Solitalea lacus: one gene and its partner. The protein of the gene in region 1 binds, or shares a complex with, the protein of each later gene. Links are inferred from orthologs where the notes say so. Each region holds a gene or a part of one and is shown on either strand. Other genes may lie near its edges. The genes, in order: secY and secA.

Region 1 (5,988 bases):
GCCCTGTTGCCAGAGAGTTGAGAGAGAAACAATTCATGAAAATTGTATCATTAGCTCCGGAGGTGTTATAAAATGAAGAAAACTGTAAAACAGCCTAAGCTAAAGATCCGTACCGGTGACTTAGTGAAAGTTATCGCAGGTGATGCGAAAGGTACTCAAGGTAAAGTACTAGCTGTAGATATCGCTAAAAACCGTGCAACTGTTGAAGGTGCAAATTTGGTTTCTAAACACACTAAGCCTAATGCTAAAAATCCTAACGGTGGTATCGTTAAGATTGAAGCGCCTATTAATATCTCTAACTTGAAATTAGTTGATCCTAAATCAGGTAAACTAACTCGCGTTGGACGTAAATTGGTTGATGGCAAATTAGTGCGTTACGCTAAAATTTCAGGGGAGGTAATCAAGTAATGTCATACGTACCTAGATTAAAAGCAAAATACACTGCAGATGTAGTGCCTGCTTTGAAAGAGAAGTTTGAATACAAAAGTAGCATGCAAGTTCCTAAGTTATTAAAGATCTGCTTAAGCCAAGGTGTTGGTGCAGCGGTATCTGATAAAAAACTTATCGACAATGCTATTGACGAAATGACAATCATTTCAGGTCAGAAAGCGGTAGCTTCAAAATCGAAAAAAGATATTTCGAACTTTAAGTTACGTAAAAACGTTCCTGTAGGTGTTCGCGTTACTTTACGTGACAACAACATGTACGAGTTTTTGGATCGTTTGATCGCTGTGGCTTTACCTCGTATCCGTGATTTCAAAGGTATTAACGATAAAGGTTTTGATGGCAAAGGTAACTACACGTTAGGTGTTACCGAGCAAATCATCTTCCCAGAGATCAACATTGACAAAATCAATAAGATCATGGGTATGGATATTACCTTCGTTACTTCAGCTGAAACTGATGCTGAAGCGTTTGAATTGTTAAAATCATTCGGAATTCCATTTAAAAAATAAGGATAATGGCTAAAGAATCAGTAAAAGCCCGTGAGGTAAAACGCCAGAAATTGGTTGACAAATACGCTGAGAAACGTGCTGCTTTAAAAGCAGCAGGTGACTATGCAGCGTTAGATAAATTACCAAAAAATGCTTCTCCGGTTCGTTTACATAACCGTTGCAAAATCACCGGACGTCCACGCGGTTACATGCGTCAGTTTGGTATTTCAAGGGTGTTGTTCCGCGAGATGGCTTCACACGGTAAAATTCCAGGTGTAACCAAATCTAGCTGGTAATCAAGAAAAAAATATAAAAATATTTTCAAGGCACAAGGATACTTTGTATCTTTGCGCCTCGTTTTTTATGAATTAATTATTATAAAAATGTTAGGTGATCCAATAGCAGACTATTTAACCAGAGTAAGGAATGCCATTAAGGCCAACCATCGGGTTGTTGAAATTCCTGCATCTAATATCAAAAAGGAAATCACGAAAGTGCTTTTTGATAAAGGATACATCGCAAACTTTAAGTTTGAAGAAGCTGGACCTCAGGGAGTTATCAAAATCGCGTTAAAGTATAACCCGATTAATAATCTTTCTGCAATTACGAAAATTGAAAGAATTAGTAAACCTGGCCACCGTCAGTACGTGGGTGTTGATGAACTACCGCGTGTATTGAACGGCTTAGGTGTTGCCATTCTTTCTACTTCAAAAGGTGTTATGACCGACAAAGAGGCTCGTACTCAGAAAATTGGCGGTGAAGTATTATGTTACGTTTATTAATAGGAGGAAGTAGAAGAAATGTCACGTATAGGTAAATTACCAATCGCACTAGCTTCGAACGTTCAGGTAACTGTATCTCCTGAGAACGTAGTAACTGTAAAAGGTCCTAAAGGCGAGTTAAATCAAGCCATAGATACTGATATTACAGTTAAAGTTGAAGACGGAAAATTACTGGTTGAACGCCCAACTGACCAAAAACGTCACAAAGCATTACACGGTTTATACCGCGCTTTGTTGAACAACATGGTTAAAGGTGTTACCGAAGGATATAAAATCACACAAGAATTAGTAGGTGTTGGTTACCGTGCATCAAACCAAGGTAACACGCTTGATCTTGTGTTAGGATACTCTCACCACTATGTATTCCAATTACCTGCTGAAGTTAAAGTTTCTACCACTGCAGAAAAAGGTAAAAACCCAACTATCGTACTTGAAAGTATCGATAAGCAGTTAATCGGTCAAGTGGCAGCAAAGATTCGTTCATTGCGTGCTCCTGAGCCATACAAAGGTAAAGGTGTGAAATTTGAAGGTGAAGTTTTACGTAGAAAAGCTGGTAAATCAGCTGGTAAGAAATAATTGAACCATGGCAAGTAAATTAAGTCGTAGAGACAGAATTAAAAAAGGTATCAGAAAAAATATTGCCGGAAGTACTGAGCGTCCACGTTTAACTGTATTCCGTAGCAATAAAGGTATCTATGCTCAAATCATTGATGATGTAGCTGGTAAAACAATAGTATCGGCTTCAACTTTAGCTGATAAATTAGCTACCAATGTGAACAAAACAGAGCAATCAAAATTAGTAGGTAAATTAATCGCTGAAAAAGCTGTAGCGGCAGGTATTACTACGGTAGTATTTGATCGTAATGGTTACCTGTACCACGGTCGTGTTAAATCATTGGCTGAAGGCGCGAGAGAAGGCGGATTAAACTTTTAATTGAACTAGGATGTCAACTGCAAATATTAAAAGAGTTAAATCTAGTGAAATCGAGTTGAAAGATCGCTTGGTTTCTATTCAACGTGTTGCCAAAGTAACTAAAGGTGGTCGTACCTTCAGTTTCTCAGCTATCGTAGTGGTAGGTGATGAGCACGGTGTTGTTGGTTATGGTTTAGGTAAAGCAAAAGAGGTTACCGAAGCTATTTCAAAAGGTGTTGACGATGCTAAAAAATCGTTAGTAAAAGTTCCTGTATTAAAAGGTACTGTACCTCATGAAGCGTACGGTAAGTTTTCAGGCGGTTATGTATTCATTAAGCCTGCGGCTCACGGTACTGGTGTAATTGCCGGTGGTGCGATGCGTGCGGTTCTTGAATCAGCTGGTATTACTGACGTATTAGCAAAATCAAAAGGATCATCAAACCCTCATAACGTAGTTAAAGCTACTATCGATGCATTAACCAAAATGCGTGATGCAGTATCTGTAGCTCAGCAACGTGGAGTATCTTTGGACAAAGTATTTAACGGTTAAGGAAATGGCTAAGATCAAAATTACTCAAATTAGGAGCGTTATCGACCGTCCAGAGCGCCAAAAGAAAACGATGGTGGCTTTAGGGTTGACCAAGATTAATAAAAGTGTAGAGGTTGAAGCTACTCCGGCTATTATCGGAATGGTGAAACAAGTATCACATTTGGTAGCAATTGAAAATATTTAATAGTATGAACTTAAGTAGTTTAAAACCTGCAGAAGGTTCTGTAAAACATGGCAAGCGCATCGGTCGCGGTACTGGATCTGGTAAAGGCGGAACCTCTACTCGTGGTCATAAAGGTGCCGGATCTCGTTCAGGAACTTCAACTAAAATTGGTTTCGAAGGTGGTCAGATGCCATTACAGCGTCGTTTGCCAAAAGTTGGCTTTAAAAACATTAACCGTGTAGAATATGTAGGCATCAACTTAGATGTTTTACAAGGTTTAGCTGAGAAATTTAACTTATCAGTAATTGATAATGAAGCTATGAGAACTCATGGTTTAGTATCTAAATCTGATTTAGTAAAAATCTTAGGTCGCGGTGAGCTGAAAGCTAAATTGGAAGTGAAAGCTCATGCTTTCTCGACTAAAGCTGCTCAGGCTATTGAGGCTCTAGGTGGTGTTGTTGTAAAGCTGTAATTTTCAATACATGAAACGACTGGTAAGCACTCTTAAAAACATCTGGCATATCGAGGATCTTAGGACTCGTATTCTAAATACTCTCTTGTTCCTGTTGATTTACCGTATTGGTTCTTATATCGTATTACCGGGAGTTGACCCAACGCATTTAAAACAAAGCGCCCAAGAAGGTATTCTTGGGTTGCTTAATATGTTTGCGGGTGGTTCATTTTCTCGCGCTTCAGTGTTCGCATTGGGCGTAATGCCATATATCTCTGCTTCAATCGTTATTCAGTTATTAACTATAGCGGTTCCATCTTTCCAGAAAATGCAGAAAGAAGGAGAAAGTGGACGTCGTCAAATCAACAAAATTACTCGTATTCTGACAGTTGTTATTACTGCTGCGCAGGCTATCGGTTATTTAAAAACCATGGTTCCTGCTGAAGCTGTATTAGTGAACACTACTTTGTTCACCTTGTCATCAGTATTAGTTCTTACCGCAGGTACCATGTTTGTAATGTGGTTAGGTGAGAAAATTACTGATAAAGGTATTGGTAACGGTATATCAATCATTATCATGGTTGGTATCATTGCTCGCTTGCCGCTGTCGTTATTTCAAGAATTAACAACTCGTTTAAATGGTGCTGGTGGTGTTATCACTTTCATCATTGAAAACCTCATTCTGTTAGGTATCGTGATGTTTGCTATCCTGATTGTTCAGGGTACTCGCAAAATTCCGGTACAGTATGCTAAACGTATTGTAGGTGATAAGCAATATGGCGGTGTTCGTCAGTACATTCCTTTAAAAGTGAATGCGGCTGGTGTAATGCCAATCATCTTTGCTCAAGCAATCATGTTTATTCCGTCAACCATCGGTCAGTTCTTCCCTGAAGCAGCTAACCAAGGTATTTTGGCGTCATTCCGTGATTACACTTCTGTGACTTACAATGCTTCTTTTGCGATTTTAATTATCCTATTTACCTTCTTATACACAGCTATTTCAGTTAACCCTGTTCAAATGGCTGATGATATGAAACGTAACGGAGGGTTTGTTCCTGGTGTTAAACCTGGTAGACCTACAGCTGAATTTATCGACCAGATTGTATCTCGTATTACTTTCCCTGGATCAGTATTTCTAGCAATTATTGCAATTTTACCTTCTTTAGCAATGAAGGCTGAGGTTACAGCAGGATTTGCTCACTTCTTTGGTGGCACTTCTTTATTGATAACTGTAGGTGTTGTTCTTGATACATTACAACAAATCGAAAGTCATTTATTAATGCGTCATTACGATGGATTAATGAAGACTGGCAGAATTCAGGGCCGCACTCCGGTTCAGACTACTGCTGTTCAATAATTTCGTATTGAGGGAAAGCCGGGATGGTACATTACAAATCAGCAGAAGAGATTGAACTCATTCGCGAAAGTTCTTTACTAGTTTCAAAAACGTTAGCAGAGGTTGCTAAGTATATTAAGCCTGGAGTAACTTCCTTAAAGCTTGATCAAATTGCCGAGGAGTTCATCCGCGACAATAATGCAATACCTGCTTTTAAAGGATATGGAGGATTCCCTGCATCACTTTGTATTTCGGTAAACGAAGTAGTGGTGCATGGATTCCCTTCTAAAACTGAGTTGAAGGAGGGAGATGTTATCTCTGTGGATTGTGGTGTACTGAAAAACAAGTTTTACGGTGATTCGGCCTACACATTTGCGGTTGGTGAAATTGCCCCTGAAGTGCAACAATTACTTACTGTTACCAAGGAGTGTCTAGCATTAGCAATTGAAAAAGCTGTTGTTGGAATGCGCTTAGGAGACATTGGTTTTGCAGTTCAAGAGCATGCTGAAAAGCATGGATACGGAGTGGTAAGAGAACTTGTTGGCCATGGGGTTGGAAAGCGATTGCATGAAGATCCTCAGGTACCTAACTACGGTAAACGTGGTTCTGGTATTAAATTACAACAAGGCTTGGTTATAGCGATAGAGCCAATGATCAACTTGGGTACCCATCGTGTCAAACAAGCAAATGACGGTTGGACTATCTACACACATGATCGTCAGCCTTCAGCGCACTTTGAGCACACTGTATCAGTTTCAAACGGGAAAGCCGATGTTTTATCTACTTTCTCTTACATTGAAGAAGTATTAAAAAAATAATATACTAAATGGCAAAACAATCCTCAATTGAGCAGGACGG
Region 2 (12,224 bases), 3.1 Mb from region 1 along the record:
CCTTAACAGTTAAAGAGTATTTTCCATCTATATCGGTATTGATACCACTGGGAGTACCTAAGACGGTAACTGTTACACCCGGTAAGGGTTGTTGATCTTTTTTGTCTGTTACCACTCCGGTAACCTTTTGTTGGGCAAATGCCGCAACGTTTATCAATAATGTCAATAGTGTTATTATTGACATACTGACCATGCTTTTGTAGAGTTTTTGCATTGCGTTAATGATTTTTAGGTAATATTTTTAAGCGATGCAATTGTAAATTATGTTTATTAATACTAAACCAAGGCAATGTTAAACGTTAGTGAATTGTTGTATACAAAGATTAAGCTAACGTAAATTGATGTTTTAACGTTTAAATTGACCAAAGGAAAGCACTCGACAATTCTTTTTATCTTTTACATTTGTTCTTCATAACCTTATATCATTTTGACAAAAAAATTATTTCTACTGGACGGTATGGCGTTGATTTATCGCGCCCATTTTGCTTTGAGTAAAAATCCGCGTTTTACTTCTTCAGGGCTTAATACTTCAGCAATGATGGGGTTCACTAATACATTGTTAGAAGTACTTCGGAAGGAACAACCCACACATATTGCGGTGGTGTTCGATACCGAGGCTCCTACCGATCGTCATACTGATTTTGAACATTATAAAGCACACCGAGAGGCAATGCCTGAGGATTTGTCGGCAGCCCTGCCTTATGTAAAGCGAATAATAGAGGGGTTTCATATTCCGGTTTTAACGCTTGATGGTTATGAGGCTGATGATATCATTGGTACGCTTGCCAAAAAAGCTGAAAAAGAAGGTTTCGTTACCTATATGATGACTCCTGATAAAGACTTTGCTCAATTGGTCTCTGATAAAATCTTCATTTATAAGCCTGCCCGTATGGGTAATGATATGGAGGTGATGGGTGTAAAAGAGGTTTTAGCTAAATGGGAAGTAGAGCGTGTTGATCAGGTAATAGATATTTTAGGGTTATGGGGTGATGCTGTTGACAATATTCCGGGAATTCCTGGTATTGGTGAAAAAACAGCTAAGCAATTGATCCAAAAATATGGATCAATGGAAAATATTTTTGCCAATTCACATGAGCTGAAAGGCAAGCAGAAAGAAAATGTCGAAAACTTTAAAGAACAAGGTTTATTATCGAAGAAATTGGCAACTATTTTATTGGATGTTCCTATTGACTTTAATGAGGAAGTCCTTAGAGTGGAACAGCCGAGCAAAGAACTGCTTGAGCCATTGTTTGCCGAGCTTGAATTCCGCACAATAGGTCGTCGAGTATTTGGAGAGCAGTTTGTTGTTGCTGGTGGCCAGGCGCTTCAAAATCCAAATTTGCAAACAGACTTATTTGGAAATCCTGTCGGAGCAGCTCCTGTAACTATTCAGCGTCAAGAAGTTGAAGTTGAGCAAAAGGAATCTGCCTTATCAGGTTTCAAAACTATTGCCAATACTCCTCATAAATATGAAATTGCAGATACTCCTGAGAAAAGACGAGTTCTTCTAGCTAGTCTTTCAGTTCAAAAAACGTTTGCTTTTGATACTGAAACAACAGGAACAGATGCTAATAACTCTGAATTAGTAGGCCTTTCGTTTTCCTGGAAACAAGGAGAAGGATTCTATGTCCCTATTCCTGAAAATCAACAGGAGGCTCAGGTTATTGTAAATGAATTCAAGCCGGTATTGGAAAATCCTGAAATTGAAAAGATTGGTCAGAATATTAAATACGATATCCTCATTATGAAATGGTATGGTGTTGAAGTGCAGGGGCCTTTGTTTGATACCATGCTGGCTCATTATCTAATTGATGCCGATACCAGACATAACATGGATTTTCTGTCCGAATCATACCTTAATTATTCTCCTATTTCTATTACTGAATTGATAGGGAAAAAAGGAAAGGGTCAGGATAATATGCGAAATGTTTCGGTGGAAAAGGCCGGAGAGTATGCTGCTGAAGATGCCGATATTACTTTTCAATTAAAAGAAGTTTTTGAGCCTTTACTGCCTTCGCTTAATGCCGGTAAATTGGCACTTGAGGTGGAAAATCCTTTGGTCTATGTTTTGGCTGATATGGAGAAAGAGGGAATCAGGCTTGATAAGCAAGGCTTGGCAGACTACTCCAAAGAATTAGAAAGCGATATCTCTCGCCTCGAAAAACAAATCTATGAAAAGGCTGGGTTGCGATTTAATATTGCTTCGCCTAAACAGTTGGGAGAAGTATTGTTTGAAAAGCTTCAACTTGATCCGAAAGCAAAAAAAACCAAAACAGGACAGTATCAAACCGGAGAAGATGTGTTAACTGCACTTGCCTCAAAACATGAAATGGTGCAGGATGTCCTGGATTTTCGTCAACTACAAAAACTGAAATCAACCTATGTTGATGCATTGCCGTTGATGATCAACCCTAAAACCGGGCGCGTTCATACTTCATTTAATCAGGCTGTTGCTGCCACAGGTAGGTTGAGTTCCAATAATCCTAATTTGCAGAATATCCCTATTCGTACAGAAAAAGGGCGTGAAGTTCGTAGGGCGTTTATTGCCAAAAATGATGATTATGTGCTTCTTTCTGCCGATTATTCTCAAATAGAGCTTCGTATTATTGCTGAGATCAGTAAGGATGAAGGAATGATGGATGCTTTCATTCAAGGTTATGATATTCACCGGGCAACGGCTGCGAAAGTTTATGGCGTGACACTGGATGAAGTTAATTCAGATCAACGTCGTAATGCTAAGGCTGTTAACTTTGGTATTATCTACGGACAATCGGCTTTTGGTTTGTCACAAAGTTTGGGCATTCCGCGCAAGGAGGCTTCTGAAATCATTGAACAATACTTCAATCAATACCCTGGTATTAAAAAGTACATGAGCGATATGGGGCAATTTGCACGTGAAAACGGCTATGTAGAAACTATTCTAGGAAGACGTCGATACCTGCGGGATATAAACTCTGCTAACGCCATGGTCCGTGGTTTTGCTGAACGAAATGCTATTAATGCTCCAATTCAAGGTTCGGCTGCTGATATGATTAAAGTTGCCATGATCAATATTCATAAGGAACTAAAATCAATGAAAGTGGATACCCGAATGATTCTGCAGGTGCATGACGAGTTGGTGTTTGATGTTCCTAAAACAGAGATTGAAAAAGTACGTCCGGTAATTGAAGATTTAATGAAATCAGCAATTAAAATGCAGGTGCCTATTTTAGTTGAAAGTGGAATAGGTCAAAACTGGCTTGAAGCACACTAAGGTATTTGTTGCAGAGTTTGGATACGTAATAAAAGGCTGTCTCCTATGTTTGCTTTGTCAAATGTAGGAGACAGCCTCATTTTTATATTCTTGTTGATATGCTTTAATTGTTTTCGAAAAAATAAACAATTAGCATTAAGGCACTTTCATCACTTATAGTACGCGGGTTATGGCTGATCCGGCCATTAAAGAGCATTGAATCTCCTTCGTTCAGTTCAATCACCTGGTCCGGGAAAACATATTCAACTTTCCCCTTTAAAATATATTTGTACTCAAACGCTTCTGTTTCAACCATCTGACGCTGAGCATCTTTGCTTAATTCTAATAAAACGATGTCAACAGTGGTGTTCTTTAAAGACTTGGTGAAAATGCGTTTATAGAAAAAGCCTTTAGCTAACTCCTTTTCAAATGCTTCATATTCGTTTTTGCGTTTAACTAAAATTAATGAAGTATTATTGTTTTGCCCAATACCTTTAAAAAACTGGTTCAAATCAACTTCTAAGGCTGATACAATATCAAGCAGTACCATTAATGAAGGTATTGTTCGATTGTTTTCAATCTGTGAAATAAGGCCTTTGCTTACATTGGCTTTATCAGCCAGTTCTTGCAAGGTCATGCCTCTTTCTTTACGGTAATCTCTTATTTTAGTGCTAATTTGAATCAACAAATGTTCTTCCATTAGTTTTGTTTAATATTTATAAACGAACAAAATTAACCTTCAAGTGCTAATCATTCAACTTTAAAACAAATCAATTTTGGTTTCTAGAGGATAATGATCTGATAACCGGTAGGGTTATACCTTGTATGTCTCAATATTCCAAACATGTTTCTTGGTAACAAAATAAAATAATCAATTCGTTTTTGTTGGCCATCAAAGTCGTAGGTATATGCCGAGTTGCCTGTATCCTGCCATTTATTCCTAATGACATCAAATGCGATATCGTCATGACTGATACTTAAATAACCGGCAAAAATAACTGGATTGTCAGAGCTTTGGCCTCTTTAGTTAAAGTGTTAAGAACCTCCATCGCTTTCGGTCATTTCAATAAAAGCAAAATTTAAGATGAGCCATTTTCAATTTTCTCTAACCGAAATACATATGGTTCATGTTAGTAATTAGTTCATAATCTTAAGGTTGGTGCTATTCCTAAATCTACTCAGCGCACTATTAATATCCTGCAGCGCAATGAAGTCGGCTGACAAATTTGGTGTCGTTTGTAAAGTGTAAAACTTTAAAACCTTATAAACGCTAATAAGTAAAAAACATTAACTTTACCCCTTTGTATAGTGTCAAATTGTCGGTAAAATTCAATTGGCTCGATACTTGATTTTTTATCGCAGTTAAATTTTAAGAAGAATGTTAAGTTTTTTAACGAAACTATTCGGCAGCAAGTCGGAAAGAGATATTAAAGCTTTGCTCCCAATAGTTGAGCAGATTAAGGCAGAATACTCAAAGCTTTCAAGCCTAAGTCATGATGAACTCAGGGCGAAAACCATTGAGTTTAAAAAAAGAATTGCAGACTTTTTAAGTGAAATTGATGCACAAATCGACAATCTTCAGAAAGAAGCTGAAGACTTGAGTTTGGGTGTTAATGAAAAAGTTGCCATCTATGACAGAGTTGATAAATTAAAGAAAGAACGCGATCAGCAATTGGAAATAGTGTTGATGGAAGTTCTGCCAGAAGCATTTGCCGTTGTTAAAGAAACTGCGCGTCGTTTTACCGAGAATAGTGAAGTTGAAGTAACGGCTACTCAGGCTGATAGAGAATTAGCTGCTCGTAAAAGCAATGTAATTATTAACGGCGACAAAGCTATTCACAAAAATACTTGGATTGCAGCAGGTAACGAAGTTACATGGAACATGGTACATTATGACGTTCAGTTGTTTGGAGGTACTGTATTGCACCAGGGTAAAATTTCTGAAATGGCAACCGGTGAAGGTAAAACCCTTGTTGCTACTTTGCCTGCTTATTTAAATGCACTTGCCGGCCAAGGAGTGCATATTGTAACAGTAAACGATTATCTGGCTCGTCGTGACAGTGAATGGATGGGGCCTTTATATGAGTTTCATGGTTTAACGGTTGATTGTATTGATAAACATCAGCCTAACTCAGAGGAACGTCGTAAAGCATATTTATCTGATATTACTTTTGGTACCAACAACGAATTCGGCTTTGATTATCTGCGCGATAACATGGCACGTAATCCTGATGAATTGGTTCAACGCAAACTTCACTTTGCAATGGTGGATGAGGTTGACTCAGTTTTGGTAGACGATGCCCGTACTCCATTGATTATTTCAGGTCCTATTCCTCGTGGGGATCAGCATGAGTTTTATGATCTTAAGCCACGTATTGAGCGTTTGGTAAATGCTCAAAAAAACGCGGTAAACGGCTTTTTAACTGATGCTAAAAAAATGCTGGCTGAAAATAAAGCTGACCAAGGCGGTTTGGCTTTGTTACGTGCCTTCCGTGGCTTGCCTAAAAATAAAGCCCTGATCAAGTTTTTAAGTGAGCAAGGTATTCGCCAGGTTTTACAAAAAACAGAAAACTATTACTTGCAGGATCAGCAAAAGGAAATGCCTAAAGCTGATGCTGAACTATATTTCGTTATCGACGAAAAGCATAATTCAATTGAACTTACTGAAAAAGGTATTGAAATGATTACCGCCAATGGCGAGGATCCTCATTTCTTTATTATGCCTGATGTAGGTTCTGAGATTGCTGAAATCGAAAAATCTTCGTTAAGTGACGATGAAAAAGTAGCCAAAAAAGATGAGTTGATGCGTGACTTCTCTATTAAATCGGAGCGTATTCACTCAATCAACCAATTATTAAAGGCTTATACTTTGTTCGAGAAAGATGTAGAATACATTATTGATGAAGGCAAAGTAAAAATAGTTGACGAGCAAACTGGCCGTATTATGGAAGGTCGTCGTTATTCAGACGGTTTGCACCAAGCTATTGAAGCTAAAGAAAATGTTAAGGTTGAAGATGCCACTCAAACATTTGCTACCATTACGTTGCAGAATTATTTCCGTATGTACCATAAACTGTGTGGTATGACCGGTACTGCAACGACAGAAGCTGGTGAGTTCTGGCAAATCTATAAACTTGATGTTGTTGAAGTTCCTACCAATAAAGGAATTCAACGCAAAGACCAAGAAGACCTTGTTTATAAAACTGCTCGCGAAAAATATAACGCTGTAGTAGATGAAATTGTAAAGTTAACTCAAATAGGCCGTCCGGTGCTTGTGGGTACTACTTCTGTTGAGATTTCAGAGTTATTAAGCCGTATGCTTAAGTTACGTGGTATCAAGCACAACGTACTGAATGCCAAATTACACCAACGTGAGGCGGAAATTGTGGCTGAGGCAGGACAGGCAGGTACAGTAACTATTGCTACCAACATGGCTGGTCGTGGTACCGACATTAAGTTAGGTCCAGGTGTTAAAGAAGCCGGAGGTTTAGCCATCATCGGTACGGAGCGTCATGAGTCGCGCCGCGTTGACCGTCAGTTACGTGGTCGTTCTGGTCGTCAAGGTGACCCTGGTTCTTCCCAATTCTTCGTTTCATTGCAGGATGAGTTAATGCGCTTGTTCGGATCAGAGCGTATTGCAGCACTGATGGACAAAATGGGCTTAGAAGAAGGTGAAGTAATTCAGCACTCAATGATTACCAAGTCTATTGAGCGTGCTCAGAAAAAAGTAGAAGAAAACCATTTCGGTACACGTAAACGTTTGTTGGAGTACGACGACGTGATGAATTCTCAACGTACCGTTATCTATAGCAAACGCCATAATGCATTATTTGGCGAGCGTTTAGAGGTTGATATTGACAACATGATCTTCGATACAGTTGAAGAACTTGTTCAACAATATCGCGAGGATAAAAATTTTGAAGGCTTTAAGCTAGATTTGCTTCGTGTGTTCGCTTATCACACCGAGATGGCTGATAAAGAATTCTTGGATGAAAACACCGACAATGTGGTTTTGTCAGTTTATCAACAGATTGCTGATCACTATCGCCGTAAATCAGAATTTATTGCTCAAAATGCATATCCGGTAATTAAAGATGTATTTGAGACCAGAGGAGATGTAATTGAAAACATTGTTGTTCCGTTCTCTGATGGTGTTCGTGGCGTTCAGATTCCGGTTAGCTTGAAGAAAGCTTACGAAACAAATGGTATCGAGGTAGTTAGAGCGTTTGAGCGTTCTGTATTGCTTTATACAATTGATGATGCTTGGAGAGAGCACTTGCGTGAAATGGATGAGCTGAAACAGTCTGTTCAAAACGCTGTTTATGAACAAAAAGATCCATTGTTAGTGTATAAATTTGAATCGTTCAATTTATTTAAACAACGTATTTCAAATATTAACAAAGAGGCGCTTGATTTCTTGTTTAAAGGAACTATTCCGATGGGAGAACCAGAAGAAGTTCAGGAAGCAGCTCCTGTTCAACGTACTGACTTAAGCAACTTACAGGCAAGTCACCCTGAGTTCCATGACAACGGTGGACATTTGCCAGAAGATTTAGCGGGTGAAATTTCAGTTAAACAACACCCTGTACGTGTTGAACCTAAAATCGGACGTAATGATCCTTGTCCTTGCGGAAGTGGCAAAAAGTATAAAAACTGTCACGGAGCAGGTCTGGCTTAAAAGTTGATTTTAATTATGATAGAAGTACGATTTTAGATTTATCCAGTAAAGCTAAAATCGTACTTTGTTTTTGAGGTATTAAGACTGAACTTTGTTAAATTGTATGTGAATTAATTAAATCAGACTGCGTTTGTTGATTAAACTGAAATCTTTCCATGAAAATAATGCTTTAATCAAGTATACGTTGTAATTCTAAATCCTATCTTCAGTAAATGTTAAGCGGAAAACACATAATATCAATTGTTGCAATGTTTCTGTTAATGAGTACAATAGTTTATGCTCAGCAAAAACCAACTAAGTCAACTACGAAGCCTGCCACCACAAAGCCAGCCACCTCAACACCGGCAAAGCAAAATGCACCAGCCGGTAAGCCTGCAACAACAAAAGACAAATCAACATTAATACCCCAGACCAAACCGGAGCGGTCGCCAGTTGAAACTCCAAAAAAAGTTCAGATAGATGATAACTCAGGATTTGAAAATACTTCAAACTCACGGGATACTATCCTAATGTCGAATGTTGATGTTGTTGCGCAGCCAGGTATAAATGAATTGTTGTCAAAACGAATTGAAATTAATCGCAAGCCACCAGCATTCGGTTATAGATTACAAATTTATTCAGGTCCTAACCGTAATGAAGCGTATAGTTTGCAAATTAAGTTTGCACTTAAGTTTCCTGAATTAGGAAGCTATTTAAGTTATCAAATGCCTAACTACAAGCTTCGTGTAGGGGATTTTGCTACCCGTGCAGATGCTGAAAAGGTAAAGAAACTCCTTGATAAGGAATTTGATGTTGCATTTATTGTATCTGATAAACTAAACCCTCAAAAGGTTTATCAGGAGGGCGAGACTGAATTACCCCAATAAGCTTCATTGATCTTAATAGCCTTTAGGCTTTACTTTTGAAATAAATAAATAATAACCAACTTTCTTCCCCAAATATGTTGAAGGAAAAAATACAGACCTTGGCAAAGGATATTCATCAGGAAACCATTGCCAATCGTCGTCATATACATGCGAACCCTGAGCTTTCATTTAAAGAATTCAAAACCAGTGAATTTATTGCTTCCAAATTGACTGAATGGGGTATCCCATTTGAGAAAAAAGCAGGAACTGGCCTTGTGGGGTTAATTAAGGGCGAAAAGCCTTCTGATAAAGTATTGGCATTACGTGCTGATATGGATGCTTTACCCATTGTAGAGACCAATGAGGTGGAATACAAGTCGAAGAATGAAGGAGTTATGCATGCTTGCGGACACGATGTACACAGTGCTTCTTTGTTAGGTACTGCCAAAATCCTTTCTCAGTTAAAGACAGAGTTTGGTGGAACTGTGAAACTGATTTTTCAACCGGGAGAAGAGTTGCTGCCCGGGGGAGCAAGTATTATGATTAAAGAAGGAGTGCTTGAAAACCCGGCACCTCAAGGCATCATTGGCCAACATGTTATGCCATTGATCGATGCCGGAAAAGTAGGTTTTCGTTCAGGGCAATACATGGCCTCAACGGATGAGTTATACATTACGGTAAAAGGCAAAGGCGGGCACGGAGCGCAACCGCATATGAATGTTGATCCCGTGCTGATTTCGGCTCATATTATTGTTGCTCTTCAGCAGGTAATAAGTCGAATTGCCGATCCTCGGCTTCCTTCAGTATTGTCTATAGGTAAGGTCATTGCTAATGGCGCGACCAATGTGATTCCTAATGAAGTGAATATGGAAGGAACATTCCGTACACTTGATGAGAGCTGGCGGAAGGAAGCCCACAAGCGAATGAAGAAAATGGCTGAAGGTATTGCCGAAAGTATGGGCGGTAGCTGTGAGTTTACTATTGCCCATGGTTATCCTTTCTTGGTAAATGAAGAGAAGTTGACTCAAAGAGCAAGAGCAGCGGCGGAAGAATATTTAGGTAAAGAAAATGTTCTGGATCTTGATATATGGATGGCAGCAGAGGACTTTGCCTATTACTCTCAAGTTACTAATGCATGTTTTTACCGTTTAGGAACCCGAAACGAAGCAAGAGGAATCACTTCATCGGTGCATACTCCTACCTTTGATATTGATGAAACTGCATTAGAAACGAGTACGGGGTTAATGGCTTATATGGCATTGAAGGAACTGGAAAGTTAGTATTCCTAAAAAAATTTAAGGAAGGAAAAGGAATAAGCGTTGATTCTTATTCCTTTTCTTTTTGTATAAAAGGGCAATTAAACCTAATTTGTGTTTAAGACATGCTTGAGAACAAATGCCTTTGCAAAAGTTTCACAACCAATTTTTGGCCTTTTTAAGAAGAATACACTGGAAAGAGCTTGTTGCTATCTTATTCATTTTATTAGGTGTTTATTTCTTTCGCCAAGAGCGGCACGAGCTACGTTCTCTATCCCTGTTTATAAAAAAAGCCGATCAATATTGGATCTCTGTTGGGGTAATCCTTACCGCGGTATACATCTTTCTTCAATCGGGTTTGCTTTTATACTGTTTTAAGGCGGTGAAAGCAGATTTGCCATGGCCTGCTAGCATTCTCCTTTTCTTAAAGCAAAATTTCATTAGTATTTTTCTTCCCGGAGGAGGTGTTACTACTTTTGCCTACCTTCCTGCAATGCTCCGGAAAGAGCGTATTGAGCGGCATAAAATATACCTTGCCGGCGGATTGCAAGGCTTTATTGGAATCTTTACCGTTATTTTGGTGGGTCTTCCGGTTATCTTTTATGCCTTACTAACCCATCAAGCTGTTGTAAGTGAAACAAACATTTTTGTTGGAACGGCTGCCTTAAGCCTTTTGCTAATTCTACTATTTTTAACATTTAGGCGAAGAGGGAAAATACAGAATTTCCTGATGAAAGTTTTTCCAAAGGCGGAAACGTTTTTAGAAGAAATTCTAATCATCGAACTTTCCGCATCTAAGCTAATCGTTGCTACTTTGTTTTCAGTTTTGGTAGAATTTTGTGGCATTGTTCATTTATATATTGCCATGTTGGCAAGTGGGACCGATGCCTCATGGGAAGCCGCATTTACCGCCTATATTGTTTCAACACTATTTCTAATTTTTTCCCCTTTATTGAAAGGGTTAGGTGCTGTTGAATTATCCATTTCTTACATACTAAAATTATACGGTTATAATACATTACAAGCTGTCGAAATAGCCTTGCTCTATCGTTTACTTGAGTTTTGGCTGCCTTTAGTAGCGGGTATCATTGCCTGGGCATGGAAAGGGAAGAATCTCTTTTTGAGGCTAGCTCCTCCTTTATTAATCTTCCTCTTGGGAACGGTAAATATATTTTCAGTACTTACCCCTCCAATTGCCTCCCGGTTACATTTGCTGAAAGAGTACATTCCATTGGAATCTATTCATGCATCAAATTGGCTGGTAATCTTACTGGGCTTAGTTCTTATCGTTACGGCAGCCTTTCTTATTAGAGGATTAAAAGGAGCCTGGTGGCTGGCAATTGCTGTTTCTGCTCTTTCTTTGATAGGGCATCTTACAAAGGCACTTGACTATGAGGAGGCTACTTTATCCTTATTTGTAATCATTGTATTGTATTCGTCCCGTAAACAATATCGTTTAAGGAGTGATCCTCGCTTTATAAACATCGGCACCGTAACTGGTATCGCCACATTAATTACAGTTCTAATTTTTGGTTCGATTGGGTTTTATTGGTTGGATGAAAAACATTTTGGTCTCGATTTCAGCCTTTGGCAATCGATTCGCTATGCATTTACTAATTTTTTGTTGATACAAAATGACTTGCAACCCATCACTCATTTTGGAACAGAGTTTATAATGTCGATCAGAGTTTTAGGAATTGGAGCCTGGGCTTTTTTTCTCTATACTGTATTTCGGCCCTATCTTTCTGCGACATTTTTTAAATCCCAAGACTATGAAAAAGCCTTTTTTTGGATAAATCAATATGGTTCATCTCCTGTAGATTATTTTAAAGCTGATGCTGACAAATTGTTGTTTTTCTCCAATGAAAATGAAGGCTTTATTGCTTATAGAGTTGCCAACGGTTTTGCAATTGTATTGGAAGAGCCTGTTTGTTTAGAAGAACATAAGCTTAAGTTTCTGATTGAGTTTGACCAGTTCTGTATTAAAGAAGGATTAAAGCCTGCTTTTTACAGGATTGATGAGGAGAGTTTATACCATTTCTCTACGTTGAAAAAAAAGAAACTGCTTATTGGACAGGAGGCGGTGATGGATATTAACAGTTTTAGCTTGGAAGGAAAACAAAACAAAGCGCTGCGCAACTCATTGAATAGTTTGCAAAAAAAAGGATATCAGACCCGGGTCCACAAAGCACCACATACGAGGCAATTCATTA

Evidence for each region.
Region 2: the proteins of secY (region 1) and secA are in contact, whole or in part, in a crystal structure (PDB 3DIN), measured with the Thermotoga maritima proteins. The link is inferred for Solitalea lacus from one-to-one orthologs. Residues at the interface, in WP_004081795.1 of Thermotoga maritima: Glu108, Gly109, Glu110, Glu111, Ala236, Glu237, Arg238, Arg239, Ile240, Thr241, Ile242, Gln243, Tyr244, Ala245, Arg246, Arg247, Val248, Thr249, Gly250, Arg251, Arg252, Val253, Tyr254, Gly256, Ala257, Ser258, Thr259, Tyr260, Leu261, Pro262; in WP_004082002.1 of Thermotoga maritima: Glu261, Ala262, Arg263, Lys300, Ala301, Arg302, Thr303, Ile304, Ile305, Leu323, Tyr324, Asp325, Pro326, Val329, Ser330, Tyr333, Ile336, Lys340, Phe345, Val349, Glu363, Phe364, Tyr374, Ser375, Gly376, Gly377, Glu393, Ile395, Thr482, Ser483.

What each region holds. Positions count from the first base shown.
Region 1 is NZ_CP091740.1:3,814,967-3,820,954, reverse strand. The notes cover bases 3,157-5,988. They hold secY (preprotein translocase subunit SecY), read left to right. Parts: upstream 3,157-3,825; coding sequence 3,826-5,151; downstream 5,152-5,988. Other genes in these bases: infA (translation initiation factor IF-1), read left to right, coding at 5,957-5,988; map (type I methionyl aminopeptidase), read left to right, coding at 5,175-5,948; rplO (50S ribosomal protein L15), read left to right, coding at 3,369-3,815; rpmD (50S ribosomal protein L30), read left to right, coding at 3,185-3,364; rpsE (30S ribosomal protein S5), read left to right, coding at 3,157-3,180. Outside these bases: rplN (50S ribosomal protein L14), read left to right, coding at 1-71; rplX (50S ribosomal protein L24), read left to right, coding at 73-408; rplE (50S ribosomal protein L5), read left to right, coding at 408-956; rpsN (30S ribosomal protein S14), read left to right, coding at 962-1,231; rpsH (30S ribosomal protein S8), read left to right, coding at 1,319-1,717; rplF (50S ribosomal protein L6), read left to right, coding at 1,736-2,293; rplR (50S ribosomal protein L18), read left to right, coding at 2,301-2,651; more of rpsE, read left to right, coding at 2,662-3,156. UniProt on the Escherichia coli protein: The central subunit of the protein translocation channel SecYEG. Consists of two halves formed by TMs 1-5 and 6-10.
Region 2 is NZ_CP091740.1:746,027-758,250, forward strand. What follows is about bases 4,300-8,110. They hold secA (preprotein translocase subunit SecA), read left to right. Parts: upstream 4,300-4,610; coding sequence 4,611-7,910; downstream 7,911-8,110. Outside these bases: L2B55_RS03170 (SusC/RagA family TonB-linked outer membrane protein), read right to left, coding at 1-214; polA (DNA polymerase I), read left to right, coding at 458-3,253; L2B55_RS03180 (helix-turn-helix domain-containing protein), read right to left, coding at 3,357-3,932; L2B55_RS03190 (SPOR domain-containing protein), read left to right, coding at 8,171-8,776; L2B55_RS03195 (M20 metallopeptidase family protein), read left to right, coding at 8,851-10,035; L2B55_RS03200 (phosphatidylglycerol lysyltransferase domain-containing protein), read left to right, coding at 10,151-12,224. UniProt on the Escherichia coli protein: Required for protein export, interacts with the SecYEG preprotein conducting channel.